DNA from 3 places in the Sporosarcina sp. P7 genome. Region 3 is predicted to be linked to each of the others. Evidence: riboswitches for the same ligand, from Rfam matches in the RefSeq annotation. Region 3 holds a riboswitch; each other region holds the start of a gene.

Region 1 (9,945 bases), on a different contig from region 3:
TTAATGCTTCATTTGTGAAAGCGCGCGCAGTGCAGAAAGTCATTTGCTATGTAGCACCCAAATTGCTTGGAGGGATTGGATCTTTGACACCAATTGGCGGACTGGATCCACGATTGATGAATGAAGCGTTTCCCTTAACCTTTGAAAGTGTAGAGATGATTGGTCCAGACATTAAAATCATAGCCGTACCGAAAGAGAGTGATTGAATCATGTTTACAGGAATAATTGAAGAGATTGGTTCAGTTAAGCAAATACAACCAGGCGCTCAATCTATGACGGTTACGATAGCTGCATCCCTTGTTTTGACAGATGTGAGAGTAGGGGATAGCATCGCAGTCAATGGTGTCTGTTTGACGGTAAAGAGTTTTACAAAAGATCAATTTGCTGCGGACGTCATGCCTGAAACCATTTCCTCTACTTCACTACGACAATTGGCGACGGGAAGTCCTGTGAATTTGGAGCGGGCACTCGCGGCAAATGGTAGGTTTGGCGGACATTTTGTCACAGGGCACGTAGACGGAATAGCTACAATTCGTGACAAGCGAACAGTTGATAATGCATTATATATACGCTTGTCATTACCTCAAGGATATGACTCCTATCTGTTGCATAAAGGCTCTATCGCATTGGATGGTACTTCATTGACGATCTTCGAAGTGAAAGATACGGATATTACGATTTCGTTGATTCCACATTCACAGGAAATGACAGTCATCGCGAAAAAGCATGTAGGAGATATTGTCAACTTCGAATGCGATATGCTCGCTAAGTATGTTGAGAATATGTTGCGAAAAAGACCAGATACAGGTCAAACGATGTCAAAAGACTTTTTACAACAACATGGATTTATGTGAAGGAGTGAATGAAGATGTTCCATACAATCGAAGAAGCATTAGAAGATTTACAACAAGGTAAAGTTGTCATCGTAGTCGATGATGAAGACCGAGAGAATGAAGGCGATTTTGTGGCACTAGCCGACCAAATTACGCCTGAAATCATCAACTTCATGGCAACGAAAGGTCGAGGCTTGATTTGTGTGCCAATAACAGAACAAAAAGCCGCCCAACTAGGATTACAGATGATGACCGATAATAATACGGATTCACATGGCACCGCGTTTACGATTAGTGTCGATCATCGCTCTACACATACTGGGATCAGTGCATTTGAACGTGCTGATACAATCGTTAAAATGATGGACCCAAGTGCTACTGCGGGTGAATTCAAACGTCCTGGACATATATTTCCACTTGTAGCGAAGTCAGGAGGTGTACTAGAACGTACGGGACATACTGAAGCTGCGGTCGATTTAGCGCGACTGGCAGGCAGTGCTTCGGCAGGCGTAATTTGTGAAATCATGAGTGAAGACGGAACGATGGCGCGTGTGCCGGAATTACGTCAGATGGCTGAAGAACTAGATCTGAAACTCATCACCATTCAAGACCTGATTCATTATCGTCTACAACGAGAGAAATTAGTCATACGTGAAGCAGAGATTAAGCTACCGACAGATTATGGCGAGTTCCGCATGATTGGCTATACTGAAACGATGACAGGAAAAGAACATGTTGCACTGGTAAAAGGTGACGTTACAACGGAAGAGCCGGTCTTAGTAAGAGTTCATTCGGAATGCTTGACAGGCGACGTCTTTGGATCGTGCCGTTGTGACTGTGGTCCGCAATTGCAAGCTGCTCTCTCTCAAATTGAAGAAGAAGGGCGCGGTGTATTGTTGTATATGCGTCAAGAGGGCAGGGGAATAGGCCTAATCAATAAACTGAAAGCCTATGAACTGCAAGAACAAGGTTATGACACCGTAGAAGCAAATGAAAAACTCGGATTTGCAGCTGATTTACGTGATTATGGTATCGGTGCACAAATTCTCCGGAATCTTGGTATTACGCAAATGCGTTTGCTGACGAATAATCCAAAGAAAATTGCTGGCTTAAAGGGCTATGAATTGGAAGTGGTTGAACGCGTTGCGATTCAGCTACCATTCAATGAAGCGAACGAAAAGTACCTACACACAAAGGCAGAAAAACTTGGACATTTATTAACTTTATGAGGAGAGATGAAACATGGGTAATTTATTTGAAGGGCATTTAGTAGGCACGGGGTTAAAGGTAGGTATCGTCGTTGGACGATTCAACGAATTTATCACAGGGAAGTTACTGTCAGGTGCACAAGATGCGTTCAAACGTCACGGTGTAGATGAAGCCGATGTAGATATAGCGTGGGTACCAGGTGCATTCGAAATTTCGTTAATTGCAAAGAAAATGGCAGATTCAAAAAAATATGATGCAGTCATTACATTAGGCACGGTCATCCGTGGAGCAACTCCTCATTTTGACTTTGTTTGTAATGAAGTGGCAAAAGGTGTTTCACAAGCTAGCATGCAATCAGGTATCCCAGTAATATTTGGTGTACTAACTACGGATACGATTGAGCAATCGATCGAGCGTGCAGGGACTAAAGCAGGGAACAAAGGCTGGGACGCAGCAGTGTCTGCTATTGAGATGGCGAACCTAACGAAGCAGTTCGACTAATTAGTAATGGAGTTAAAAGAGGATGTCCCCGAAGTTACTTTACTTCATGGGACGTCCTCTTTTGTAATGTGTAATTCAAATTCAGGTGCAATGAAAGTGCATGCTCGTAACACTTTGTTTGTTCTTGCAAAGGATGCATAAAAGGGGAGACTTCGTGTGGCTATGTTCCCTCTGAAATGTAAATCCTCCTTCTACCACCATGCAAACTACTCAATTCTACACTCTATGAATAAAAAAACTGTCTTAGAAACCGAATTGATTTCTAAGACAGTCCTACATTCATTATTTTACCGCTACTATGCCTAACTTTTCGCGTGCCTGTACAGTTGCAACCACCATATTTTTCAACGCTGCAACTGTTTCTTCACGCTTTCTCGTCTTCAAACCACAATCAGGATTAATCCAGAATTGAGAAGGCTCGAGCACTTCAAGACCTTTGTTAATAATCTCTGTCATCTCTTCTACTGCAGGAACGCGTGGGCTATGAATGTCATAGACACCTAGACCGATTCCTTTGTCATAATGATATTCATTGAAAGCCTCGACTAAGTCGCCGTGACTACGTGACGTTTCAATGGAGATTACGTCTGCATCCAGCGCGCTAATCGCTTCAATAAAGTCATTGAAATCACAATAGCACATATGCGTATGAATCTGCGTTGTATCTTCGACTGATGCAGTAGATACGCGGAATGCATTAACGGCCCAGTCCAGATAGTGTTTCCATTCAGTTCTTTTCAATGGAAGACCTTCACGAAGTGCCGGCTCGTCCACTTGGATCATATGAATACCGGCTGCTTCAAGCGCTTCGATCTCCTTACGCAAAGCCAATGCAATTTGGTTTGTCACTTCTTCTCTAGACAAGTCATCACGGACGAATGACCAGTTTAAAATGGTTACAGGGCCCGTGAGCATTCCTTTTACTTCATGATCTGTAAGAGATTTTGCATAAACAGATTCTTCCACAGTCATTGGTTTAATAAACGCAACGTCTCCAAAGATAATTGGCGGCTTAACACAACGTGAGCCGTAGGATTGTACCCATGCTTTTTCAGTAAAGACAAATCCGTCAAGCTTTTCCCCGAAATACTCCACCATGTCTGTACGTTCGAATTCGCCATGTACCAATACATCAAGTCCCAAGTCTTCTTGAATATCGATCCATTCTTTAATTTCAGCTTGAACGAAATCTTTATATTGCTGATTTGTAATTTCGCCTTTTCTCCATTTATTGCGTGTAGCCCGTACTTCCGGTGTTTGTGGGAAGCTACCGATGGTGGTAGTCGGAAGTAGTGGTAATTGGAATTTTTCCTGTTGGTTCACTTTGCGTTTTGCAAATGGAAGATTCCGCTTACTGTCTGATAGTAGACTTCCCGAAGTCGCTTCACGTACTTCTTTATTATTGCGAGCAGGAAGTGAATTAAATGCAGTCAATGCTGCTTCACTGTCATCCAATGCCTTAGAAACTTGTTCATATCCATGTTGTACTGCTAGTTGAATAGCTTTAATTTCTTCAATCTTCTCGTCGGCAAATGCTAACGCGTTCAAAATGGTTTTATCTAGTTTCTGTTCCGAGCGAGTCGTAACAGGTGAGTGGAGCAGGCTACATGAAGGTTGAATCCATAAATTATCAGCTGTAACATGCTGTTGAATTTTTTCAGTCAATGTAAGTTTTTCACGTAAATTGGAACGCCATACGTTGCGACCGTCTACAATTCCTGCCGCAAGTATTTTATCTTCTGGGAAACCATATTGCTTCAAGTTCTCTAGATTTCTTTCGCGTCCGTGGACGAAATCTAGTCCGATAGCGGCAACAGGTAACGCGATCGTTTCTCTATAATGTTCAACTGAATCGAAATATGTCTGTAGAAGAATATTCAGTCCGCTCAGATTTTTCGTTAGTTGTGAATAAATTTCTGTAACAGTCTTCATTTCATCTGAACTTATTGATGTACATAGAATAGGCTCGTCGATTTGGATCCATTGTACACCTTCATCTTGTAATTCTTGTAATACCTTTTGATAGAGGGGTATCAGTTGCAGGATAATGGATGGTACATCTTTATCCTCGTACCCTTTAGATAATTTTAGTAATGTATAGGGGCCTAGTAGAACAGGTTTACCTTCAATACCCAGTTCGCTCTTGGCTTCACGATAAGCAGCTAGAGGTTTGTTTTCCGTTAGTTCAAAACGCCGGCCTTCGTATTCAGGCACGATATAGTGATAGTTTGTATTGAACCATTTTGTCATTTCGGAGGCAACCGCCTCATCATTACCGCGGGCCATCGAAAAGTATGTGGAAGTGGAAACTTGTCCACCTTTCCAGTTATAGCGTGAAGGAATGATTCCGAACATGGCTGACGTATCCAGTACGCGATCATACAATGTGAAGTCGCCCACAGCAATCCAATCAACCCCAGCATCTTGCTGTTTCTTCAAGTTTGCCAAGCGAATCTCTTTCGTTGTTTGAAGAAGCTCATCTTCCGAGATCTTCTTTGACCAAAATGCTTCAAGTACACGTTTCCACTCACGATTTTCACCTATTACGGGATAGCCCGTTATACTGCTTTTTACCATAGATAATTTCCCCCTTGATTTTTTTCAATAAAAAAAACATCTCTAGGGGAAATGTTAGAAATGCGAGTACGTATAAAATAACATGCTATTTGTAAGCATGCGATTATACACTGCGTCTGTCTAACACTTCCCTATTCACCGTAGGATTAGCGTCATGAAAAATAGGCAGGTGTCTGGCTGGACGCATTAACGTCTTCACAGTGGCGGGACCGCTCCAAGAAAAGGATTCCCTTTTAAGAAATGAAAGTATTTTCATTCCACCTACTTTTCAAACTATTCAATTCAGATGATTGTCTCTAAAGCTATCACATGCAAAATAGTGTGTCAACTCGCTGTTAGAATTTAATGATAAATGCTAAAAAACAACTAACGATATGGAAGTATAATACGAAATGATAAAACAACATATTACGCCGACTGTTATATAACTGTTACGAATAGGTTGTCTCGAAGGCGTATAACTATGATGTGAAAATTTTCACAATTCAGTTGAAAGTAAACTAGACTTTAGGTATGATATGTACTAACACGTCTTCATGTGAAGAGATCATTTGTCTTTATTGTGTCGGTTTTTGATCGACGGGCTATGGGGTATTGCCGGATAATGGATAATGATGGGTGTTCATCGCTATATGTTATACAACAGTGTAGCGGAAAAATTTTAAGGGGTGGCTTTTATCCATGACAAACTATGAACAAGTAGGTAAATTGCAAGTCGCAACAGAACTATATAACTTCGTAAAAGAAGAAGTTCTTCCGGGCTTAGAAATTCAAAATGATCAATTTTGGACAAACTTCGATTCGCTCATTCATGAACTTGCTCCCGAAAACAAAGCACTATTAGAAAAACGTGATGAATTACAAAAGACCATTAGCGAATGGCATCAAAATAATAAAGGCGAAATTGATTTCGTTAAATATAAAGAGTTTTTACAAGAAATTGGCTACTTAGAGCCAGTTCCCGAAGATTTCAAAGTGACAACAGCTAATGTTGATCATGAAATCGCAAACCAAGCCGGTTCACAATTGGTAGTGCCAATCGATAATGCTCGTTATGCATTAAATGCAGCGAATGCACGATGGGGAAGTTTATACGATGCCCTATACGGATCTGATGTTATCAGTAATGAAGCGGGTGCTGAAGCTGGTGTTGAATACAATCCGATTCGTGGACAGAAAGTAATTGATTTCGCGAAAAACTTGCTAGATCAAGCGGCGCCTTTAGCTGAAGGTTCACATGCAGATGTAACTGCTTATAAAATTGTAGAAGGCAAACTTGAAGTAACGCTTGAGAGCGGTAACACGACTCAATTGCAAGATGAGTCCAAGTTCGTTGGATATAATGGTTCCAAAGATGCACCGACTGCAGTATTGTTGGTGAATAATGGATTGCATATCGAAATCGCTATTGACAAGAACAACCCAATTGGTAAAAGCGATAAGGCGGGTGTGAAAGATCTTGTAATTGAAGCAGCACTCTCTACGTTAATGGACTGTGAAGACTCTATTGCCGCAGTTGATGCTGAAGATAAAGTGGGCGTATACCGTAACTGGCTTGGTTTAATGAAGGGTGACTTGGAATCTACATTCAAACGAGGTAGTAAAACAGTTACTAGAAAATTGAATGCTGACCGTACGTATATAGGTGTAGACGGCAAAGAGTTGACACTGCGTGGTCGTTCATTAATGTTCGTACGTAACGTAGGTCATTTAATGACGAATAATGCAATTCTCGATGAAAATGGCAATGAAGTACCTGAAGGAATCTTGGACGGTGTTCTTACATCTTTAATTGCTACGCATAACTTTAAAGAAAATGTAGCGTTTAAAAACTCGCTTCATAATTCTATTTATATCGTAAAGCCGAAAATGCATAGTCCAGAAGAGGCGGCATTTGCGAACAAATTATTTAATCGTATTGAAGATCTGCTAGGTGTTGAGCGCCATACAATTAAAATCGGTGTAATGGACGAAGAGCGTAGAATGTCACTGAATCTGAAATCCGCAATCAATGAAGTGAAAGAACGTATTGCATTCATCAATACAGGATTCCTTGACCGTACAGGTGACGAAATCCATACGTCTATGGAAGCTGGTCCGGTCATTAGAAAAGCTGATATGAAGGCGTCCGAATGGCTATCTTCTTATGAAGCTGCAAACGTTGCAGTGGGAATCCGGGCGGGTCTACCTGGACATGCGCAAATTGGTAAAGGAATGTGGGCTATGCCTGACTTAATGGCTGCAATGCTTGAACAGAAAATTGCACATCCAAAAGCAGGAGCGAGCACTGCGTGGGTTCCATCTCCAACAGCTGCAATTTTACATGCATTGCACTACCATGAAGTAAATGTTAAAGAAGTACAGGCTGGAATTGACAGTTCGATCGATTATCGTGATGGTATCCTTACTGTTCCATTGGCACCTAATACGGATTGGTCTGCTGAAGAAGTACAATCGGAGCTGGATAACAATGCACAAGGGATCCTGGGCTATGTTGTTCGCTGGATTGACCAAGGTGTAGGATGTTCAACGGTTCCCGATATTAATGATGTCGGATTAATGGAAGATCGTGCAACATTGCGTATTTCCAGCCAGCACATTGCCAACTGGTTACGTCATGGTGTTTGTACGAAAGAGCAAGTACAAGAAACTTTGGAGCGTATGGCAATAGTAGTGGATCAGCAGAACGCTGATGACGAGTTATATCAGCCGATGGCACCGAACTATGATGATTCCATCGCATTCCAAGCAGCTTCTGACCTTATCTTTAAAGGGGCGGAACAGCCAAGCGGATATACAGAGCCAATTTTGCATGCTCGTCGTATTGAAGCAAAAGCGAAAGCAAAACAAAAAGCAGCAGTTCAAAACTAATAACCATTCCAAACCGTCTCTCTTTCATTGATGAAAGGGAGACGGTTTTTTACTTAATAATCAGAAATAGATATTTTTCTAATAAATCGGTTAATATGCTATGCTTACAGGAATGTTGGAAAAGGGGATGACTATATTATGTTGCAAACCGATCAAACAGTTTTTGTTTTAGTAGATGTACAAGGAAAACTCGCACAAATCGTCAATGAAAGCCAGGAACTACATGATAACTTGGAGAAGTTGATTAAAGGATTACAAGTATTGGATATTCCTATTCTATGGCTCGAACAATACCCAGATGGTCTAGGGCCGACTTCTGAATCGTTATCGAACTTGCTTGAAGGACAACATCCCATTTCAAAAATGACATTCAGTGCAATGGGCAACGAAGAATTTGTTAAACAACTCAATGAGTTGGGTAGGAAGCAAGTGTTGATTGCAGGAATTGAAACGCATATTTGCGTCTATATGACAGCGGCTGATCTTGTGAAGCAAGGTTACGAAGTAGAAGTGGTAGTGGATGCAGTTACTTCCAGAACAGAAGCTAATAAAATGATCGGCTTACAAAAGATGAAACATCTTGGAGTCTCAGGCACTTGTGTAGAAACAGCGTTATATGAGTTGTTAGGTGAGGCAGGGACTGATGAATTTAAGCAGGTTTTAAAAGTAATTAAGTAGAACATTCATCAAATAGAAAAAGCGAAATGCCTGAGATTTGGCATTTCGCTTTTTCTTACTCCCATTGTTCTCGCTGTAAATCTTCCGCAATGAGTTGTAGATCATCCGCGGTAATCGATAATAATTCATAGCCGGTATTTTCAGCTAGTTGCACTGCCATTTTTTTAAGAAACTTCGGTGACCCTTCATTTTCTTCATCATATAGAAGTAACAAAGCATCCGAATTTCGAAGTAGAAACTTATTCTTCTCTACAAATTGCCAAGGTGCTTCATAAGGTTTGTTTGTCAAACTCACTGTGTAATCCGCAAGTGATATGATTTGTTCATATGTCTCTTGTTTTATTTCATTCCAGTTCGATTGTTGATCGAGAAATGGTGTAATGACCGCGTATTGTAAATTTGGATAATCTTCTTGCAAATCCCACACGCATTCAATAACCCACGTTTCAACTCCAAGCTGTCCACTGACTATAACCCATTCGAGTCCTTGATCTAGGAGAACTAGCAATTGATCTGTCAATGCCTTCTTGATGATAGGTATGCCTTTATGGTCTTCATTAAAGATTCCTAATTCATGGGCTTTATACCCGCTCACGAGTAAACGTTTAATCATTGTTGTCCACTAATTGCGGCTTGTGCAAGCTTTGTAATTGTCATGTCATCCATCGGTGGATTGTGAAGTCCGGCCCGCACATCGCGATAATATCGCTGGAGGGGATTCGACAATTCCAAACTTTTAGCGCCTACAATGCGCATGGCTAAGTTAACAATTTCTATCGCACTATTCGTTACAATCGATTTCGCTACCCCGAGTTCATTTTGTAAATGAACTCGACGTGCACGGTCATCGTAAATTCTCGCGATATCATAAAGTAAGTGGCGTGCTTTAATCAACTCTAAATCCATCTTCCCGATTTGTGTTTGGATACTGAAAAGGGAAGCAATGGGTTCATTAAGGCTATTTGGCTGATAGGTGGCTGCAAAGTGCACCGCGTAATCACGTGCCGCTTGGGCAATTCCCATGTAACATGCGGGAATATGAAGAAGCCAGCCGTTTTGGTTGTTACCACGTGGTGCCTCATTCACTTCTACCAACTGATCATCCGTTGCTTCCACTTGATTTAGCACAAGTGTCTGGCTTTCCGTACCGCGCATGGAAATCATATGCCAAGTATCTCTGATGGAAAGACCGGCCGTGTCACTTGGCAACAAGAAAAAACCTGTTTTTTGTTTTTCTTCAATCCAAACAGATACGAGAATATGGGTAAGGGCAGGC
Region 2 (9,945 bases), on a different contig from region 3:
ACCGTTCATTGCCACATCCATGCGCAGTTCACGCCATTTATTTGAATCGTATTCGCGTTGCTCAAAGTATTCACCCGTTTGCCAGTCCGATCCATCAAATAATGGATACGCGCCTTTTTCTATTGATAATTCCATTGAGGCTTTAATTGTCAAATACGCAATATTTTCATATAGCTTGTCTGCGAAATCCACCGCTTCGTCCGATTCCCACTGAATGTTTTTCAACGCGAGTAAATGGTGCCAGCCGAATGTGCCGAGTCCAATTCCACGATAGCGTGCATTGGTGCGTTGCGCTTGTACAACTGGGATTTGGTTCTGATCGATGACGTTGTCGAGCATACGCACTTGAATTTTGATCAAACGGTCTAGCACGTCTGCCGTTACTGCTCTTCCAAGGTTAATCGATGACAGGTTACATACGACGAAATCACCTGGCTTTGTGCGTGTGACGACCATATCGTCTTCTAGTGTTACGGATTCATGTGTACTTGCTGACATATTTTGCAGTATTTCAGTCCTCTTCTTCAATTAAGCTCGCAAAGCTTAATCCGCAATTAATTGCTGCTGCATGTCACCATGCAGAGGAGACTATATCATCATCCCCAGCACGACCTGGTAGGATGCTCCGCTTTTCCCTTTATGAATTATCCCTGTTTTTCATCAGGGCCTCGCTTGAGGGGTACTCTACTCGCTTCTTCACTAGTGCTATTTCAACTAGCTATGCTTTCGATAGTCGTTAGGCATTTACTCAACTATAATATGATGGTCTGGAAAGTTACGGGAATACATACGGTTTCTCATAGCATGTGTAGAAATGCCATGAGCTAATGCCGCCTTTGCAATACTTTCATATACCACGTCATGGACTTGGCATTTATAAGCAGCATGTTTGTTGGTTGGTCTTAGTGATTTCGGGACAATTCTCTTACAGCTAGGAAAGTTATCACAGTCTAATCTATACGAAATTGTTGTACAATTAAGGGAAAGTGCAACAGATGCTGCAGTTATTGATGAATATTCAATTCCATCTATTATGATTGCTTTTGAGTTCTTCTTTTTGACTGCTTCAATCATCCTTTTGGTTTTTGGTTTCCCGTACTGATGATTTGAAGCGCCTGTCATTTGTTTCACTCTTAAACTGCGGATATGCTCTTTGTTTGGGTTTGTTGTAAAACAATCTCCGCCAATAGATGTCATTTTAATATTATAATATTCCTTTGATTCTACAGCATTTCGTTTAGAAATATAATATTCCTCAAGTTGATTCAACTCTATATCTGAGTATGCCTCAACCAGAATTACCCTGCTAAACTTTTCCTTACCATACTTTTTAAAAGCCCTTTTCAAATAAAGACCTGAACCCAAATATGTTTCCCAATTATTTATCCGACCGTAAATACATTTTCCAATGTATTTCATATTATTAACTGTATTTGTAGTCTCGTAAACAAAACCAAATGGCTTTTCCACAAATATCATCTCCTATAGAACAAATGTTCTTTATTTGATGATACTACAAAAGTTGAGATTTAGCACGGGATTGTCTTACTAAATAAGAGTTCCCCCGTTTAACGGAGTTTTCGACAGCCATTACTGACTGAAGGTGCTATTGTTAACACAAATTACTAGAATATATAATACCTTCATGCTTATTCGGATTCATGCGGTTTACTTCGTCGCGATAGAACATAAATGGTGTTCCTGTCTCGAGCTGGCTACGCAGAATACGTTTCATGATTTCAATCGCTGAAACCGTCTCTCGTGATAAATCTTCATTACGGACGCATTCTTCATACTTCTCGCGGAATGTTCCTTGTCCTTTTGTTTCATCATAGAAGTCTTCCAATGAATAGCCCATTTTCGTGCGGACTTCATGTGGATCGAATAAATGCCAGTCTTCACGGGACTCGACTTTCTCCATGAACAAGTCTGGCAAGCAAACGCCTGTGAAAATGTCATGTGCACGTAAACGGTCATCGCCGTTATTGAGCTTGAGATCAAGGAATGTGAAGATATCTTGATGCCATACGTCGAGATAAACGGCTACGGCACCTTGACGTTGACCGAGTTGATCGACACTGACTGCCGTATTGTTCAGCTGTTTGATCCATGGAAGAACACCGCTTGACGCGCCTTCGAAACCGCGAATCGATGCACCACGAGAACGAACTTTCCCCATATAGACGCCGATGCCGCCACCAAATTTCGACAAGTTTGCGATATCGGTGTTGCTGTTGTAGATCCCTTGTAAGGAATCATCCACTGTATCGATAAAGCAACTGGATAGCTGACCGTGCATCTTGCCTGCATTCGATAATGTAGGTGTCGCTACTGTCATGTATAAATTGCTCATCGCCCAGTATGCTTCGCCAACTTTATGAATGCGGTCTACTGTTTCGTCTTGCATTAGTGTCATCGCGATGATCAACCAGCGCTCTTGCGGCAGCTCCACTGGCTGTTTCTTAAAGTTTACGGTTACGTATCGGTCTACCAATGTTTTCAAACCGATATATGTGAATAATAGATCACGGGAAGGATCGAGTAGCTTACCGATTTCCTGAAGCTCATCTCGGCTGTACTTCTCTGTCAGAACAGGTGTATATAAACCTTGTTCCACCAAGCGTTCTACATTTTTCGCAAAGTCGGTATAAGCATCCGCCCCACGCAATGCTTGTTGCTTTGCATAGACGTCGAATAAATAAATTCGTGCCGCTACAAACGTCCAATACGTATTTGCTTCATCAATACGGCTTAAAGACTCCAGCACCATCGCGTTCGTCCATTCAGTTGCCGTGCTAGCCGGGTGGCGCTCCTGGAATTTCTCACTCGCTTCGATTAACGGCTCCATTTGTTTCTTGCCGAATTCTTCTTGTAAGTTTTCCAACACTTGATTAAGTCCCTTAGTTTCTTGAATAATAGCCATGATATCCGCTCCCTTTAGTTAATTAATTCGGTTATGTACTAAATAAAAAAAACTCCCAATAAAATCGGGAGTCGTCAATTGACGCTTAGTAGATCGCGGAAAGTTTTAGGCAGACTGAAATAAGACTGCTTTGTGCTTTCACTCTCCAACCCCGAAGAATGTTTTGCTGAGATGACTGGCAGGTCTACTGGCTGGCACATCGTTCTTCCATCTTTCCTTCCCGCCGAAGCAGTGGTTTTATAAGATAGTCGTCCGTGCCCTCAGTTGCGGGGGCAGCTCCGTTAGTGGCGGATTCCCTTTTAAACGTGGTGGGTACCAATTCATCTATTTGCTGTCACACACTATATATAGTGTGTTGATTCATATATAACCCTAACATGTTGTGTTCAAACATGCAAAACAAAAATCGAACCGAAGTTCAGAATCCTTCTTCTGAACTACGATTCGATTTTTGTTATTCAGTATTTTATAGTATATCAAACTTTTTCCTTCTTGACTAAATGGTTTGTGTGAATGCTTTAAACTTAGAAGTGTGTGGAGAAGGGATTTCCGCTACAATCCTAATTTATACATGGTAATAAGTTAAAGATTAAAAATCATATCCCTCACATCCACAAACCACCTCTATTACAAACGATCTTCTGCTTTTTCTGCTGTTTCTTCCCAACATTCCGCGCCTTTTAATTCAGGGATGCTGGCTGATTTGAAGACAGGATTTCTGCCGGCTTTACGTTGTTTAGTGAAGTCGTCCAGTACTTTAAAGGCAATTTTACCAAGTAGTAGAATGACGATTAAGTTAATGATGGCCATTAGTCCCATAAATAGGTCGGCCATATCCCATACAACTTGTACTTTTGCGATTGCACCGAAGTATACCATGACCAGTACGAGAACTTGATAGATTCGTTTCCATACGATGTTGGCATGAATGAATTCAATATTTGTTTCGCCATAATAATAGTTACCGATGATAGAACTGAAGGCGAAGAACATGATAGCACCGGCAATGAAGTACGGTGCCCATGCGCCTACTTGTACAGCCATGGAGTTTTGTGTCAAGATGATACCGTTTGTTTCACCTGTTTGATACAATCCGCCAAGCAAAATGATGAATGCGGTCGCAGAACAGATGATGATGGTATCGAAAAACACACCTAGACTTTGTACCAATCCTTGTTTTGCCGGATGCGATACGTTCGCTGTAGCAGCCGCGTTTGGCACACTACCCATACCTGCTTCATTGGAGAAGAGACCGCGACGTACACCTTGCATCATGGCCATCCCGATTCCGCCACCCATGACTTCTTTAATTCCGAAAGCATGCTCGAATATCAATACCATAATGCCTGGAACTTCAGAAATATTCATAATCACGATATATAATGCTACCAAAATATAGAAGGTCGCCATGATGGGTACGATGGTTTGTGTTACTTTTACAATCCGTTTGACACCACCGAAGACGATAATCCCTGTTAATAGCATTAAGCCAACCCCGACACTCCAGTTCGGAATGCCGAATACTTCAGTGAATGACTGACTGATGGTGTTGGATTGTACTGCGTTAAATATGAATCCGAAACTCATCGTCAGTAAAATCGCGAAGACAATTCCGAGTTTCCGCCAGCCTAGTGCTTTTTGCATGTAATACGCCGGCCCTCCGCGGAATGTGTCACCATCTTTCACTTTATACACTTGCGCCAATGTACTTTCGATGAATCCAGTCGCCATGCCGATTACGGCGATCACCCACATCCAGAATACCGCACCAGGCCCACCAATTCCGATCGCTAGGGCTACCCCAGCTACGTTACCTGTTCCTACGCGCGACGCGGCACTAATTGTGAATGCCTGGAACGGCGATACCCCGTCATTGTTATCCTTCTTCTCTACAATCAGGCGGAACATCTCACCAAATAAGCGCACTTGTACAAATTTCGTGCGAATCGTGAAATATAAACCCGCCGCCAATAAAAGTCCAATTAAAACATATGTCCAAATGAAATTAGTCACCGGCCCTACAAGCCAGTCAATCGCGTCTTGAAACATCTGACCACCTCCTTGTGATTCTATACCCTACTCGCCTACTAGCTATGCATGGTATAAGAAAAAACTATTTTCTACTGTCTATGTTGCAGGACAATTGACGCTTTGTTCTCCAATAACTTTGCTGCTTGTGCCATCAATTCAGCTAACGATTTCTCTCCATCGTCTAATGAATACAATTCGGTGAACCACTCAAGTAGTTCCTGACGCGCCGCTTCTTCAATCGCCCCTGAAATGACGATGACCGGAACATTCTCTACTCTCGCAAGCTTGGCAATCCCCATTAATGCCTTGCCTGCAAGCGTCTGCCGATCTGTCTTCCCTTCCCCTGTGACGATGAAATCTGCTGAAGATAGTTGCTTTGCGAAATCCATCGCTTCGAGCACGACATCAATTCCACTTTTAAGATTAGCGCCACAATACGCAAGTAATGCCCCTGCACTTCCACCAGCCGCCCCCGCACCGCGCAGCTCATGCAATCGCACGCCTGTCTGCCTTTCCGTCATGTCCGCCAGATGACGTAACCCTTCATCCAGACGCAGAACCATCTCTGCATCCGCCCCTTTTTGCGGACCGAAAACAAATGACGCACCCTGCTCACCGACAAACGGATTTTCTACGTCGGACGCAATGCGAATGTCCGTCTCCAGCAAACGTTTATCCAGTTGCGAGATATCAATTTCATCGATTATTGACAGCGTTGAGCCATTCATCTGCACTACCTGTTCGTCGGCTAAAAAACGAACGCCTAGTGCTTCGAGCAAGCCTGTTCCCCCATCATTCGTCGCACTCCCGCCAAGTCCAATAATCATTTTCCTGTAACCTGCATCAAGCGCATGACGAATTAATTGCCCTGTACCAAATGTTGACGCTTTCATTGGATCGAGTTCATGATCCGCAAGCAACAGCAAACCGGACGCTTGTGCCATTTCAATGACCGCTGTCTCGCCGTCACCAAGCACACCAAAGTGCGCATCCATTGCGCGACCAAGCGGATCTTGCACAGACACGGTTCGCAACGTCCCCCCAGTTGACGACATGAGGACAGACAGCGTCCCCTCACCACCATCCGCAACCGGTAAACGGACGACTTCTGCGTGCGGATATACTTTTTTTACGCCACTATATATAGCGTCGGCCGCTTCTTCTGCATGCAAGCTTCCCTTAAATGCATCAGGCGCAATAACAATTTTCACGGCTCTCACTCCCTTTATTCGTATTCTAGCAGATTATGCGGGAAAAGTTACCATAAATTATTGGATGGCTACTATATTTTTATCATGAAAGCTTTCAGATGTGGATGTGTGTACGCTCAATGTTTGCAGGTATCCGATCATACTTCAGCGGAGTGCGCTCTATGTGTTCGTCCATCCACTCTATTGCGACGCGTATCCGATCATAGACCCCGGTAAGACGCTCTATACGACCGTGTATCCGCTCAATGTCTACGGATATCCGATCATACTTCGAGACAGAGCGTTCTATGAGTCTACCCATCCGCTCTACTAGCCACGCAACATGTTTTAAATGCCGCATTTTTAGGGAACACTGCGTATAAAAGGAAAGGAGTGAGTAATAGATGGCTGTGTTGCAAGTGAAAAACTGGACGAACCGAAAAAGTTATCAGAAGAGAAATCTATGGGCGGGTATATTATTCGGACTCGGGTTCGTGGCGTTTTTAGATGAGACAGTATTCCACCAGCTACTTCATTGGCATAAGTTTTATGATAAATCTACGGTGGCGGTTGGATTGGTATCGGATGGTTTGTTTCATGCATTTAGTTGGTTTGCGACAGTGGGAGGGTTGTATTTAGTGGCGGATTTGCGCAGAAGGCATGCGTTATGGCATAAGATGTTCTGGGGTGGCAAGTTACTCGGGGGCGGTGCGTTCCAACTGTATGACGGGACCATTCAACACAAGGTCATGCGCATACATCAGATCCGATATCACGTGGACATTGTTCCGTATGATATCGTTTGGAACGTTACTGCGATTTTGATGATTGCGGCAGGTTTGTTGCTCATCAAGTCCGCGCAACGGAATGCACGCTCGGCGGAAAGGCTGATGCCTCATGCCACATGATTCCTATATCAGTGCAACCGATTGGTTATTTGGGATGCTTGCGTTGCTCGCCATCGTATTCTACGGGGGCGCTGTCTTTCATTCCAACCGGCAAAGCCGCTTGCGTAAATGGCCACGAAAACGGATCGTGTTATGGATTGCGGGTGTACTCGCTTCAGCAAGTGCTGTTGTCGGACCGCTTGCCGAACTGTCACATGATTTCTTCACGTGGCATATGTTGGGACATCTCTTGCTCGGTATGATCGGTCCCCTTCTGTTGGCGCTCGCCGCTCCCATAACATTATTGCTCCGGACATTACCCGTTCGACAGGCAAGAATGGTAAGCTCCTTGCTAAGAAGCCGACTTGCGGGGTTCTATACACATCCCGTCACTGCCTCCATTTTAAATATCGGCGGACTTTGGCTGTTATACACGACAGGCTTGTTTGCGGCCATGCACCATCATCTTTGGCTCCATGTCTTGATCCACATGCATGTGTTCGTTGCGGGATATCTATTTACCATTTCTCTTTTATACACCGATCCTGTATCTCGTCGGTACAGTTACCGCTTCCGCACTGTAGTCTTTATTGCGGCTCTTGCGGGACACGGAATTCTATCAAAATTCCTATACGCCTATCCGCCTGCCGGTGTACCCATTGAAGAAGCGCGCACAGGGGCCATGCTTATGTATTATGGAGGTGATGCGGTGGATCTCGTGTTGATCATCCTTTTGTTCAGGAGCTGGTATCATTGGGCCAAACGTCAACAGACCCACATTCCGTCCACTTCAGACGGTCATGTGTATATGAATGAAACGACACAAAACGCACCCGCTGGCTAATGGGTGCGTTTTATATTTTCTATTCATTTCATGAGTCCGGTATACCTGTCACAATGGTCCCTTGGGCAGCGGCACACAACTTCCCGATAGTGAACATTTCATTTTGCGTCATGCTCTCCCCTTATAGACTGTAGGCCTTCACTTGGAATGAAGCGAATATTTTTCATACGCCAATCACTATTACGATCTAGGTGCAAATAATATGACAGACACACCAATTAGGCAAATACCGGCTCCTATGAAATCATACAAATCAGGAGTTTTTTTATCAATTCCCCATCCCCATAATACGGATAGAAAGATGAACACGCCTCCATATGCCGCATAGACTCTGCCAAAGGTTGGAAAGGTCTGAAATGTGACCACTACGCCATATAAAATTAAGGCAATGCCGCCGAATAATCCAAACATTGCAGATTTCCCTTCGCGCAACCATAGCCAAATTAAATAACCTCCACCGATTTCCGCTAAGCCGGCCAGCAGAAATATCACCACGACCTTCAACATCAGTAAACCTCCATTTACTCACTTCGGATCATCCAACATATAATTGTTCACATACACAAGTCTATTTCTTGAAAACTAGTATTAACTATATCATGATTCAGACAACTTAAAAAAGCTAACTATATTCTGAACAGATGAACTTGGCGTGAAGCTAATTAAACATGACGACTTTACTTTCGTTTGTTGCTCATACATAAAAAGGGTCTGCAACGTAACACATAAAAACCAAAATAGAAAAAGGCTTATCGAAGTTCGATAAGCCAGTTCACCGTATCTTCCATTATTTCGCCAAAGCGATCTCAATATGCGCTAAATGATGCGCTTCATGCCAAGCCAGTTTCGCTACTTTTGTCGCTACGGCAATCTCGCCGTTTACTTCATGAGTAAATGTTCGTTGTAGTTGCTCTTCCGTCAGACTATTGCCTAACGCTACAATACGCTCATTGATCCCTTCAAGCATCTTAATGGAAGGCTCAACTGGTAGCTCATTGTCAGGTAGTACAGCCCATTTCTCTTGATCAAATGCGGGTACTGTTGGATGGTCGTCTGTTAACGCAAGCTTTAATCGCTGATACATAATCAACTGCGAGTCTGCAATATGATGTACCAATTGACGAACTGTCCATGCACCTGCGCGATACGTTTTAGTTAGCTCTTCGTCAGTCAATGAATCTACAGTTCCCCTTAATCGGGTAGTATATGTTTCAATTTCTTGTAACCACTTTTGAATATCTTCCAACGTCACCTGTTCAGGAACGTGTAATTTTCCGATCGGAAATTGATTATCCATAACGAACCCCCCTCTTCATTGCCTTCATTATCCCATAAACTATCTAATTATTCTACGAATTGCATAGCACTACTTTTTTTAAAAACTCTACTGACTGTATTGACCCTCACGTTACGTTACACTTTATACTACATAGTAAGGAGGTGTTGATAATGAAAATGAAGGTAAAGGAAGTCGCGGATTTAGTCGGTATTAGCGTACGCACACTTCATCATTACGATGCAATCGGATTGCTGACACCCGAGGAGACAACAGACAATGGTTATCGCTATTACTCCGAACGGAACCTTGAGACTTTGCAGCAAATACTATTTTTCAGAGAACTAGAATTTCCTCTTAAAGAAATAAAGAACATTCTCAGCGAACCGTCATTTGACCGCCAGCAAGCTCTTCAGCTACATCGAAAACTATTGCTTGAGAAACGCGAACGGATCGATCAAATGATTGCGACTATTGATAAAACTACACAGTATATAAAAGGAGAGAGGGACATGTCGAACGAAGAGAAGTTTCAAGGATTTAATTTTAATCACAATCCCTATGAAGAAGAGGCTCGAAAATTATGGGGAGCAAAAGCGGTTGAACAATCGAATACCGCATTCGAAAACAAAGCAGTCGGTGAAAAAATGAATGACATCTACCGGAAATTAGCACATCTTACAAACACACCGCCTGAATCCGCTGAAGCACAAACAGCTATTACAGAATGGTATGAGTTCTTGAATACACACACTGGCCATCACTACACATTGGAAGCATTCAAAGGTTTGGGG
Region 3 (9,945 bases):
AGCAAAATGCTAACAGAAAAAATAAGATCCACTGCAATGTTGTGATGTTTCTGATTCTATTCAAAATAATCCTCCTGACACTCCTAGGATGAGTCACAGATTAATCCTACCATGAATAAGACGTAGATTTAAAAAAAATATCTCTATTACTCCCAATAAGAAAAGCTCCGATTCCATTATAGGAAGAGAAGCGAATGTACCCATTTCCTTGACAGAAAACTGTTCTAGTAAATCCAGCATCTCCAAAACCACCACTTGATGGTAGAGTGTGACATCAATTCCTAGGAGTGTCCCACTTTCAATAAATCTTCTATCTTTTTTCGATCCCGTCAGCCAGTCAAAATCAAAAAACTCTACAACACGGACTTTTTCATCCAGTGGCTTTCGTTTTAAGGAATCTTGGTTAAACAGTTCCGCTACGCGCAAAATTAGCTGAGCCTATAGAAGGGATTCAGGTAAGTCGGACTTCAGGAATTCCACCACTCCATGCTTTCATGAGCAGCTGCAACAGTTCTGCTGTTTCAATGGTAGAAGATTTCTCCAACGTAACAGAACCTCCTTGATCGGTATGGCGCTGTTCTGCAATTACCCGATCGATCATTGCGGTTTGCTGGTGTTTTGTCGCCTCGTTGATCGATCGATGCATAACTGTGGCTGCTTTGCGCAAAGGTGTTTGCATTCCGCTTTCACAGGATGCTACGTTCAAGTAGTGGTTTATTTCTCTCGCTACTTCTTCAATAAACTGAAGAGCCTTCTCTGAATGCAAATCAATTTTCTGGTTAGCTATAGCGATTTCCCACCCCGCCACTTCAACCCGTAATGCATGTCCCCATAAACTCTCAATGCCGTTCAGCAAAGGTACAAGTATGGTACATGTACGTGCCAGCTCCGTCGCCTGCATTACATTCGGCAATTGAATATATGAGGATAATGCTGCTTTTTCTTGTCTTTCTTTATTGTAAAAATGCACTATAATACCTTCACTTTCAAGCAGCTGTTTCATCAAACCGATAGCTGAGATTTCTTTATAGTCAATAGTAAGACCGTCAGTGGCATGAAGAAATCTTTCCCTATTGAAGTGGCTAAGCGAACATCCAAAAACGCGTTCTACTTGTTCAGCTTCAAATATACTCCAAGAGCCGCACGCTTGTACTTGTTCCATAAAATAATCGGGTATACATATATGCTTTTCTTTTATCTCGCTTGATAAAAATGATGTGATTCCATTGTCGGAAATATCCATAGTATATTGTTGGACTCTTGTCTTTCCCTGATAGAATGCTTTATCGAAGAACGACATCACTTCAGCTGGTAACGTCACATAGCCATGGCTCAGTATCCAATATGCTTCCTGTACTTTCCGCAGACGCTGAACAGTTTCATGTTGCATGGCGGCCATTGCTATGAGCATCAATCTCTCCTGAGGCAGACCTATCTGTTTATCACAATAATTGGATGTTACAAACTCATTCATATATGGTTGCAACAGTGCAGAAGGGATCAATTTGTCACGTTCAGCAACAACCTGTAAGCCAAGCCATTTGATTTCGGTTACTGAATAATCATAGATCCATCGATCGTATAACCCATCCTGTAACAGTTTCTTTACTACTTGATGAAATTCCGAATACGCAGGCCTTCCACGCTGTTTTTCTACTTGTTTATACAATAACTGCAATAGTGCCCGTTCGGTTATCTTTTCCACTACTCTCATGTCCCGGTCTCCTTTCGTAAACAACAAAAAAACAATCATTCCGCCTCTTCGGCAAAATGATTGCAATAGTTGTGAATGAGGAAACAAAGTCAGGCAGCTTTAATATACTACACACAAAATGCATAGACGTAGATACCTTTTTTGCTTCCACTCCTCAACCCCCGAAGAAAGTGTCGCTTTTACGATACGTGGCAGGTCTCCTGGCTTCACTTCATCCTTCCGCAAGTGCCTTCCCATGTCTCCATAGTGGCTAATTCTAGCGGTCGTCCGTGTATACAGTTGCGGGGACAGCTCCGGTTGACGGATTCCCTTTTATACCTTGATAGGTACCAGCGCATCGTGCAAACTCATTTATTTTATTGCTATCATTTTATCATGGATAACATAGTGGGTGGTAGCGTTTGTATGCATCAGAAGAATCATGAGATAACTAAATAGGGTGCCTATGCAAAAAACATTGTGAGTACGTCCACAATCGTTTTGTGCTAGGCACCCCGTCGTGTAGAGTGTTCTTCATTACTTACATTAGTTGTTGTTCGCATAGACAACCGCAATCCGCCAATCCTTGAACATATGCCTCTTGCCATGTGATTCCATGGATGAAACCATTCTCCGAGTAACCTGTGATCAAATAGAATGTTTCGTTCTGCTCGGGTAGTGATGAATTGTTCTGATAGTCGTTGTTTTTCATAAGAATTACCTCCTGGATTTTGTATTTTTCGTAGTATATGCCTTGCCGGGGAATAAAAGAACGTTTTTTCGGCATTTAATGATAATCGGCCATTTGACAGCGCTTACATTACGAAGTCAAAAGGAAGAAATTCTTTATATATATCCCCGAGTAAATATACTACAGACATACTTTATAATTCAGTGAATTCTGTTTATTGTACCACCCCAATAAATAATTGTAAATATAAAAGTTGTAATTCCCTGTTAACATTTGTAGATTTTCGAGAAAAACCTATGACTTCTCTATCATTTAATGACTAAAACACGACCTTATAACTTTTTACACAAAAAAATCTCCCTAAGTCCTCTGTACGACTTAGAGAGATCCGTAGTGATTAGGACATTTGCTTTTCGCAAATATCGATGACTGCTCTGACAGAGTCAGCTGACTTGTCGAGTGCTATTTGTTCTTCCTTTGTTAACGGAAGTTCAATCACACTCTCGATACCATTGCCTCCCAGAACAGTGGGTACGCCTAAATAAATGTTTTGATATCCATACTCGCCCTCTAAATAAGCAATGGACGGCATAATTCGTTTCTTATCTTTAATAATTGCTTCAGCCATCTCAACCAAAGCCGCTGCCGGTGCGTAATAAGCGCTACCGTTACCTAGTAGTGAGACGATCTCACCACCGCCTTTTCGAGTGCGCTCCACAATTGCTTCTAGGCGTTCGTTCGAGATAATCTTATCCAATGGAATGCCGCCGGCGTACGAATAACGTACAAGTGGAACCATATCATCTCCGTGTCCACCAAGTACAAAGCCCGAAATATCCTCTACGGATATATTTAGTTCTTCCGAGATGAACGTAGTGAAACGCGCAGTATCAAGCACGCCTGATTGTCCAATTACGCGGTTTTTAGGAAAGCCAGTTGTTTTATAACATACATATGTCATCGCATCAACTGGATTACTTAAAATCAGCACGGTACTGTCTGGCGCGTAACGTTTCACTTGTTCGGAAACAGAACGCATAATCTTTGCATTGGTTGCAACTAAATCATCTCGACTCATACCTGGTTTACGTGCAACACCTGCTGTAATGATAACCATTGCGGCGCCTTCAATATCCTCGTAATTGGATGTACCTGTAATACGGGAATTAAATTGTTGTACAGGACTCGTCTGAAGAAGATCCAGTGCTTTCCCTTTAGTCGGATTGGAAAGATCCGGGATATCAACCAAGACAATGTCACCTAATTCTTTCTGTGCAGCCATCAATGCAGCCGTAGAGCCCGTGTGACCAGCTCCGATGACTGCAATTTTATGTCGTTTGAAAGCCATGAAAAACACTCCTTTATATAGACTTCAATATGAGGAATGCACTTATAGCACACCTATTCCTCAGTCTTTCTTCGGTGCCTTCTTCGCTTCTGCCAGTTTCTTAACTTGCGGAATTTCTGGAGTAGTCGACACTAGGGGTTTCACCATGCCATACACTGAATCATCGGGACGCGGTATAACATGCGCACCTAGTAATTCACCTACACGCGCTGCTGCGTCGCGACCTGCGTCAACAGCTGCCTGAACTGCTCCAACATCACCTTGAACGATGACCGTAACAATTCCACCATCGACCATCTCCTGTGATACCAACTCCACGTTGGATGCTTTCACCATTGCGTCTGCTGCCTCAATTGATCCAATCAATCCTTTTGTCTCAATCATTCCGATCGCTTGACTCATGTATATCACCTCTTTTCACTTCTGTGGAATCGATAATACCAATAATGACCGCGTCGATTGGGATCGGGTTTTCTTTCGGTAAAATAAAGCGTGAAGAACCGCCACTCGTAATGAGTACCTCGTCACCAACCCCTGCTCCAATCCGATCTGCCGCGACCATATGCGACTGTATACTATTGCCGTATGCATCAATCGGCTGGATGATTAACAGTTTAAGCCCTGCTAATCCATCCTCTTTACGGGTTGCCCATACGTTACCAATCACTCTACCCATTCGCATGCGTAATCACCTTTTTCTACTTTCTACTCGATATCGTTTTACCGAGTTCCCGTGCTGTATCTCTTGCTAGTGCCGTAACAATTGTGCCTTTATTAATAACGATTTCCTTTTCTGAAATCTCGGACACGTCTTCAGCCGACAAAAGTTTTTTTGTGAATTCATATGCCTCTGGAACATTTACTGGAATAGCCTTAACCGCTTCCGTCGTCGCTTGTACAGATGCCACTTCTTTCGCGTCACCCGATTTCACTAGACGACCAATTGATCCTTGTGTAATGAAACCTGCATTTGCTTCATCGGTATCAATATGCATTTCGAGACGATAACGCTCATTCACCCGAATACGGACATTGCGGAATGAAATGGCTCGGACTCCGTCTGCTTCCACCGTGACATACTCTCCATCTTCCACACCAAAGCGCGTAGCATCTGCAGGTGCCATATGGATATGTGCCTGCGCGATAATAAGTCCTTGGTCTATATGCACACTACCTTTTGGTCCGATTAATGTAATCGGTGCTGATCCCTCAATATTACCGGATTCCCGAAGTGGGGGCTTGACGCCGAGTTTCATGGCATCCGTAAAGCTGACCTCGACTTGGGTAGCTTTTCGGACAGGGCCTAAAATACGCACACGTTCAATACTACTTTTAGGTCCTGCAATCATCACCGTTTCATTGGCGGCGAATTGGCCCGGCTGGGAAAGCTCGGACCGCTGTGTCAACTCATACCCTGCGCCAAACAATACTTCCACATGTTCAGGCTGTAAATGTACGTGACGGGCGGAAACCGCAATGGGAACCGCTCGTTCCGGCAATTGAACGGGACTTTTGCCCAGTTGTCCAAGAATTTCTCCGACAATTTGTTCAATCAATTGCTGATTCATCTAGTTCACGCCTTTCTACTATGTCAGCAGTGATTATTCGCTTTTTGGTAACATCAATTCTAATTCGTTATGTGGTCTTGGGATTACGTGAACAGAAAGCAATTCGCCCACACGTTGTGCTGAAGCAGCACCTGCATCTGTTGCTGCTTTTACTGCGCCTACATCACCGCGTACCATAACTGTTACGATTCCACCGCCAACATGTACTTTACCTACTAAGTTTACGCTTGCTGCTTTCACCATTGCGTCTGCTGCCTCAATTGCACCGATTAATCCTTTAGTTTCTACCATTCCTAATGCTGTACCTTCTCTGTTCATAATTGTTTCCTCCTAATAGTGTTTTATTTTGTAAGTTGTTTAACGATTTCACTGACTAAGTTCTGTACTAATGCTGGATCAATGTTGTTGTTTGTTGCGGCTGATACATTGTTCATCACACTGGATACGAGCTGATCATTTGAGCTTTCTACCGACTCTGAATGCTTCGGCAATTGTACTTCCTTCGTGCCATATGCCATCCGCTTAATGTTCAGCAAATGCGTAGCTGTGACATTGTCTGATGTAATATTGCCGCCAAATGTTCCGCAACCTAATGTGAATGATGGCATTAAGCCTGTCGTACCACCAACTGCTCCAACAGAGGACATCGTGTTGACCAAAATACGTGATACTGGCATTTCCATAGCGAATTCACGAGCTACTGCATCGATTTCGGTATGTAGTGCCAAGCTGTGTCCACGTCCGCCAAGGTTCAGTAAGTCGAGGCACACTTCTTTCGAGTGCTTCACACCGTCGACGACATACATAGCGAAAATAGGTGATAGTTTCTCCAATGAAAACGGTACGTCTTTACCGACTTTTGTTTCCATCCCGACAATCAGGCGCGTACCTTCTGGTAAAGAAATGCCTGCCATTTTCGCGATGAACTGTGGGCTCTTACCGACCACTTTCGGATTCACCTTACCGGGTACCGGCGAGATGACACCTTCCATAACTTTTTTCTCTTCATCCGATAAAATATACGCGCCATTTTTCTTCAGCTCACGCGTAACCAGGTCCACGACGTGCTTATCAACCACGATGGCTTGCTCGGTTGCACAAATCGTACCGTAATCGAATGACTTGCTGTCTACGATATCTTTTACCGCTTTTTCAATCTTTGCGGAACGTTCGATATAAACTGGTACATTACCAGGACCTACACCGTAAGCTGGTTTACCGGAGCTATATGCCGCTTTGACGAGCGCACTACCGCCTGTTGCAATGATAAGATTCACGTCTTTATGCGACATTAATTGCTGTGTAGCTTCCATTGAAGCCAGTGTGAGACATTGAATTAAACCTTCAGGGGCTCCAGCTGCAACCGCTGCTGCATCACATACTTTTAATGCTTCGTGTGTACATTCCACTGCGTAAGGGTGAGGGCTAACTACAATGGAATTTCGTGTCTTCAATGAAATCAACGTTTTGAAGAACGCCGTCGATGTTGGGTTGGTCGTTGGGATGATTGCGGCAACTACACCGAACGGAGCAGCGATTTCCACGACCTTATTCATATGGTCCTCTTTTATGACACCGACCGTTTTCATATCTTTAATACTTTCGTATACATCACGGGAGCCCACTTCGTTCTTAATTTTCTTATGAGCTGCTACCCCCATACCTGTTTCATCTACCGCAAGTTGTGCGAGGCGACCGGATTGTTCAAAAGCGGCATCAGCAACGGCTTTGACAATCTTGTCAACTTGTTGCTGAGTATAGCCCATGAATTTCTCTTGTGCTTCTTTTGCAGTTTGGACGGCTGTACGCATTTGTTGTAAAGCCAATAAATCTTTATCCATTAATTGGACCAAATTAAAACACTCCTTTCTAGATACTTATCTATCAGTAACTTAACGGATCTTTCGCCATCTTCTGTATCGCTTCTCGGAATGCGTCGGCTGCTGCCTTGCAAGAAGACTGGCTGCCTGTCAGTAGACCACCGCCAAAGTTGGTTTCGGAAGGAGGTGCATAGAGTACACAAAGTGTAACGTCTGCAGCTTTTAGTGCAGCATCCAAACCGACAACGGCCTCAACAGGCGGTGCAATCAAGTATGCCAATGACTGTCCATCGGCTACGTTAGCCATGTCAGCTAAGTAACTCCCACAACTGGAAATGGTATGCGCATATAACGCATGATCACGATTTCCGTTAATCGCCTCAAAATACGCTTCGTGCTCTATCGTTATACGAATCGAATCAAGACCACTTTTTACTTCTTCCGGCGACGAGCCAGCTATGACTCCTATAAACTCTCCCGATAACGGACCAGAAGAATGAGCTGAGCCCGCGTAAAAACTTTTTGCATAGACCACTTCCACATCGCTATGCTTCGTTGCTGCATCAATTGCTGTATAGCCGACGTCGTCAATTGTCGTCGTTATCAACCCAAGACTACGCTGGTGAGACTTCAATCGGAACTTCTCAGCAAGTTCCGGACTGACATTCGAAATGACTTGCATTGACAATATGTCTGCATAGATTTTCACTTGCCCTCCTCCTTCCTTATCCTTCCTTTTGAACAAGCGATACACCGCTCGCTTCATACTTCAAGATTTTCTGAATAACCGTTCCAAGAAATGCACCCGCTTCAACAGGAGGGATTCCGCCTTTATGAATATTGGAGATGACCATACGATCCGCTTCAATCGTGCCATGTCTAGGCTTGTAGCATATATAAGCACTTAGCGACTCTGCAGACACAAGACCGGGACGTTCACCGATCAGCATGACGACAACGTCAGGCTGCAACAGCTCTCCGATATCGTCCATCACGGCAACTCGCCCCTTATCAACATAAAACGTTGTTCCCATATCAATATTCAAGTTGTTAAGTGATTGTTGTAACGATAAGTAGACGTCTTCCAAATTTTCTTCGATTGCTTTCGCACTCAGTCCATTTGACGCTACAATTTGTACGACAGGTGATTTTTTACAACGCTCTTGAATCAAAGCCCTTGCTTCGTCTGAAAGCTTTCTACCAAGATCCGGGCGTCGAATGTATTCTTCTTTATCTGACACTTTGGATTGCACTTGGAACAATCCTAGCTGTTCGAGCAAGTCATCTCGTACTTCACCGTAGACTGCGTCAACTGCTGCAGCGTGATCCAGTCGGAACTGTAACCACGTCTTCGTTTTCGGACGTGAGCCTGCGCGCCCGACCCCTATTCTAGCTGGTGTTTTCTTACGATATTCTGCCATCTTGTCTTCCTCAAGATCTTCTTGTGGTTTTGATTTCAAATTACCATACGCCGTCGTCGGTTTTGGTTTTACGGTGGAAATATTCCGCTTCGGCCCTTCTGTCGTACTATGGAACACCACCGCTCCGCTAGGCGATTTTTTCACAGTTTCCACTTCCAACTGCCCAATAGGTCGCCGTGAAAACAACTCTACTTTCTGTTCGTTCGTTGGCTGTTGTTGTATGGTTTGACCGCTACTCGCAGCCTCTAGTTTTTCTACAACCATTTTTGTGATTTGCTGAATTAAATCCTCATTCAAGTCCATCCACCTCCTATCGATTGAAGAGTGTGAGATCTCCAGCATGTTTACTCAACATGCCATTTTCGTAAATCCCCATCTTTTCAAGCCATTTCAAGTATTCAGGTGCTGGTGTTTTACCCATCGTCTGAAGAACGGTCGCCACGTCATGGTAGCTCATGGACTGGTAATTCAGCATAACGTCATCACCCATAGGGGCTGCGATGATGAAATTCACACCTGCCGCTGATAATAAGATACTTAAATCTTCAATGTCATTTTGGTCTGCTTTAATATGGTTCGTATAGCAAATGTCTACACCCATCGGCAGTCCATGTAGCTTGCCCATGAAGTGATCTTCAAGGCCTGCTCGGATCACTTGCTTACTGTTATATAAATATTCCGGACCAATAAATCCGACAACTGTGTTGACAATGTATGGATCATAATGTCGTGCAAAACCGTAGTTCCGCGCTTCCATGGTTACTTGATCTACGCCATAGTGCGCTTCAGCCGACAGTTCGGATCCTTGTCCTGTTTCAAAATACAATGTTTGAGGACCAGTACCCGTACCCATTTTCAGCGATAGATCTTTAGCTTCCGCAATTAATTCTGCTGAAATACCAAATGAACGATGGGCTTTTTCCGTTCCTGCGATACTTTGGAAAATCATATCCGCAGGAGCTCCCTGTTCGATTGCTTTCATCTGTGTCGTAACGTGTGCAAGTACACAGTTTTGTGTTGGGATTTCCCATTCATCAATAAAGTCTTTCGTCGCATTCAACACACGCTTTACGCTTTCTACGGAATCATCTACAGGATTGATCCCAATTACCGCATCACCGATACCGTAAGACAAGCCTTCTTTTAACGAAGTGATGATCCCATCAATATTGTCCGTCGGGTGATTCGGTTGCAGGCGGGAAGACAAAGTACCCTTTTGACCGATTGTAATATTACACGTTGATAAGATTTCGATTTTATTCGCCGCGTGTACTAAATCCAGATTGGACATCAGCTTCGTTACAGCCGCAATGACTTCTGAAGTCAATCCGCGACTGAGACGTTTTAATTCGCGGTCCCCTACTTCATTACTCAAAATGTATTCGCGCAGTTCTGCGATACTCC

What was found. Region 3 has a riboswitch for cobalamin ahead of CSV60_RS01925 (hypothetical protein). Riboswitches for the same ligand answer to the same signal wherever they lie in the genome.
Region 1: linked by a shared signal. The riboswitch ahead of metE (5-methyltetrahydropteroyltriglutamate--homocysteine S-methyltransferase) and the one ahead of CSV60_RS01925 (hypothetical protein) in region 3 are both predicted to bind cobalamin.
Region 2: linked by a shared signal. The riboswitch ahead of CSV60_RS05365 (ribonucleotide reductase N-terminal alpha domain-containing protein) and the one ahead of CSV60_RS01925 (hypothetical protein) in region 3 are both predicted to bind cobalamin.

What each region holds. Positions count from the first base shown of each region.
Region 1 covers NZ_PDZF01000008.1:50,964-60,908, forward strand. The annotation lists gene ribD (bifunctional diaminohydroxyphosphoribosylaminopyrimidine deaminase/5-amino-6-(5-phosphoribosylamino)uracil reductase RibD) at 1-206, shown strand, start outside; gene ribE (riboflavin synthase) at 210-854, shown strand; gene CSV60_RS09380 (bifunctional 3,4-dihydroxy-2-butanone-4-phosphate synthase/GTP cyclohydrolase II) at 869-2,062, shown strand; gene ribH (6,7-dimethyl-8-ribityllumazine synthase) at 2,076-2,543, shown strand; gene metE (5-methyltetrahydropteroyltriglutamate--homocysteine S-methyltransferase) at 2,826-5,120, opposite strand; cobalamin riboswitch at 5,268-5,400, opposite strand; gene CSV60_RS09395 (malate synthase G) at 5,802-7,991, shown strand; gene CSV60_RS09400 (hydrolase) at 8,130-8,669, shown strand; gene CSV60_RS09405 (SLOG family protein) at 8,725-9,282, opposite strand; gene CSV60_RS09410 (acyl-CoA dehydrogenase family protein) at 9,279-9,945, opposite strand, start outside.
Region 2 covers NZ_PDZF01000003.1:211,792-221,736, reverse strand. The annotation lists partial or broken gene CSV60_RS05375 (ribonucleoside-diphosphate reductase subunit alpha) at 1-516, opposite strand, end outside; gene CSV60_RS05370 (GIY-YIG nuclease family protein) at 745-1,470, opposite strand; partial or broken gene CSV60_RS05365 (ribonucleotide reductase N-terminal alpha domain-containing protein) at 1,616-2,923, opposite strand; cobalamin riboswitch at 3,084-3,258, opposite strand; gene CSV60_RS05360 (alanine/glycine:cation symporter family protein) at 3,551-4,972, opposite strand; gene CSV60_RS05355 (glycerate kinase) at 5,044-6,165, opposite strand; gene CSV60_RS05350 (DUF2243 domain-containing protein) at 6,549-7,052, shown strand; gene CSV60_RS05345 (cytochrome c oxidase assembly protein) at 7,042-7,875, shown strand; gene CSV60_RS05340 (YnfA family protein) at 8,056-8,382, opposite strand; gene CSV60_RS05335 (YfiT family bacillithiol transferase) at 8,663-9,172, opposite strand; gene CSV60_RS05330 (MerR family transcriptional regulator) at 9,325-9,945, shown strand, end outside.
Region 3 covers NZ_PDZF01000001.1:359,071-369,015, forward strand. The annotation lists gene CSV60_RS01915 (YibE/F family protein) at 1-67, opposite strand, end outside; gene CSV60_RS01920 (hypothetical protein) at 94-426, opposite strand; gene CSV60_RS01925 (hypothetical protein) at 452-1,714, opposite strand; cobalamin riboswitch at 1,888-2,064, opposite strand; gene CSV60_RS15810 (hypothetical protein) at 2,235-2,405, opposite strand; gene mdh (malate dehydrogenase) at 2,782-3,732, opposite strand; gene CSV60_RS01935 (BMC domain-containing protein) at 3,793-4,134, opposite strand; gene CSV60_RS01940 (EutN/CcmL family microcompartment protein) at 4,109-4,414, opposite strand; gene pduL (phosphate propanoyltransferase) at 4,431-5,300, opposite strand; gene CSV60_RS01950 (BMC domain-containing protein) at 5,334-5,618, opposite strand; gene CSV60_RS01955 (aldehyde dehydrogenase family protein) at 5,642-7,141, opposite strand; gene eutL (ethanolamine utilization microcompartment protein EutL) at 7,185-7,886, opposite strand; gene eutC (ethanolamine ammonia-lyase subunit EutC) at 7,846-8,844, opposite strand; gene CSV60_RS01970 (ethanolamine ammonia-lyase subunit EutB) at 8,852-9,945, opposite strand, start outside.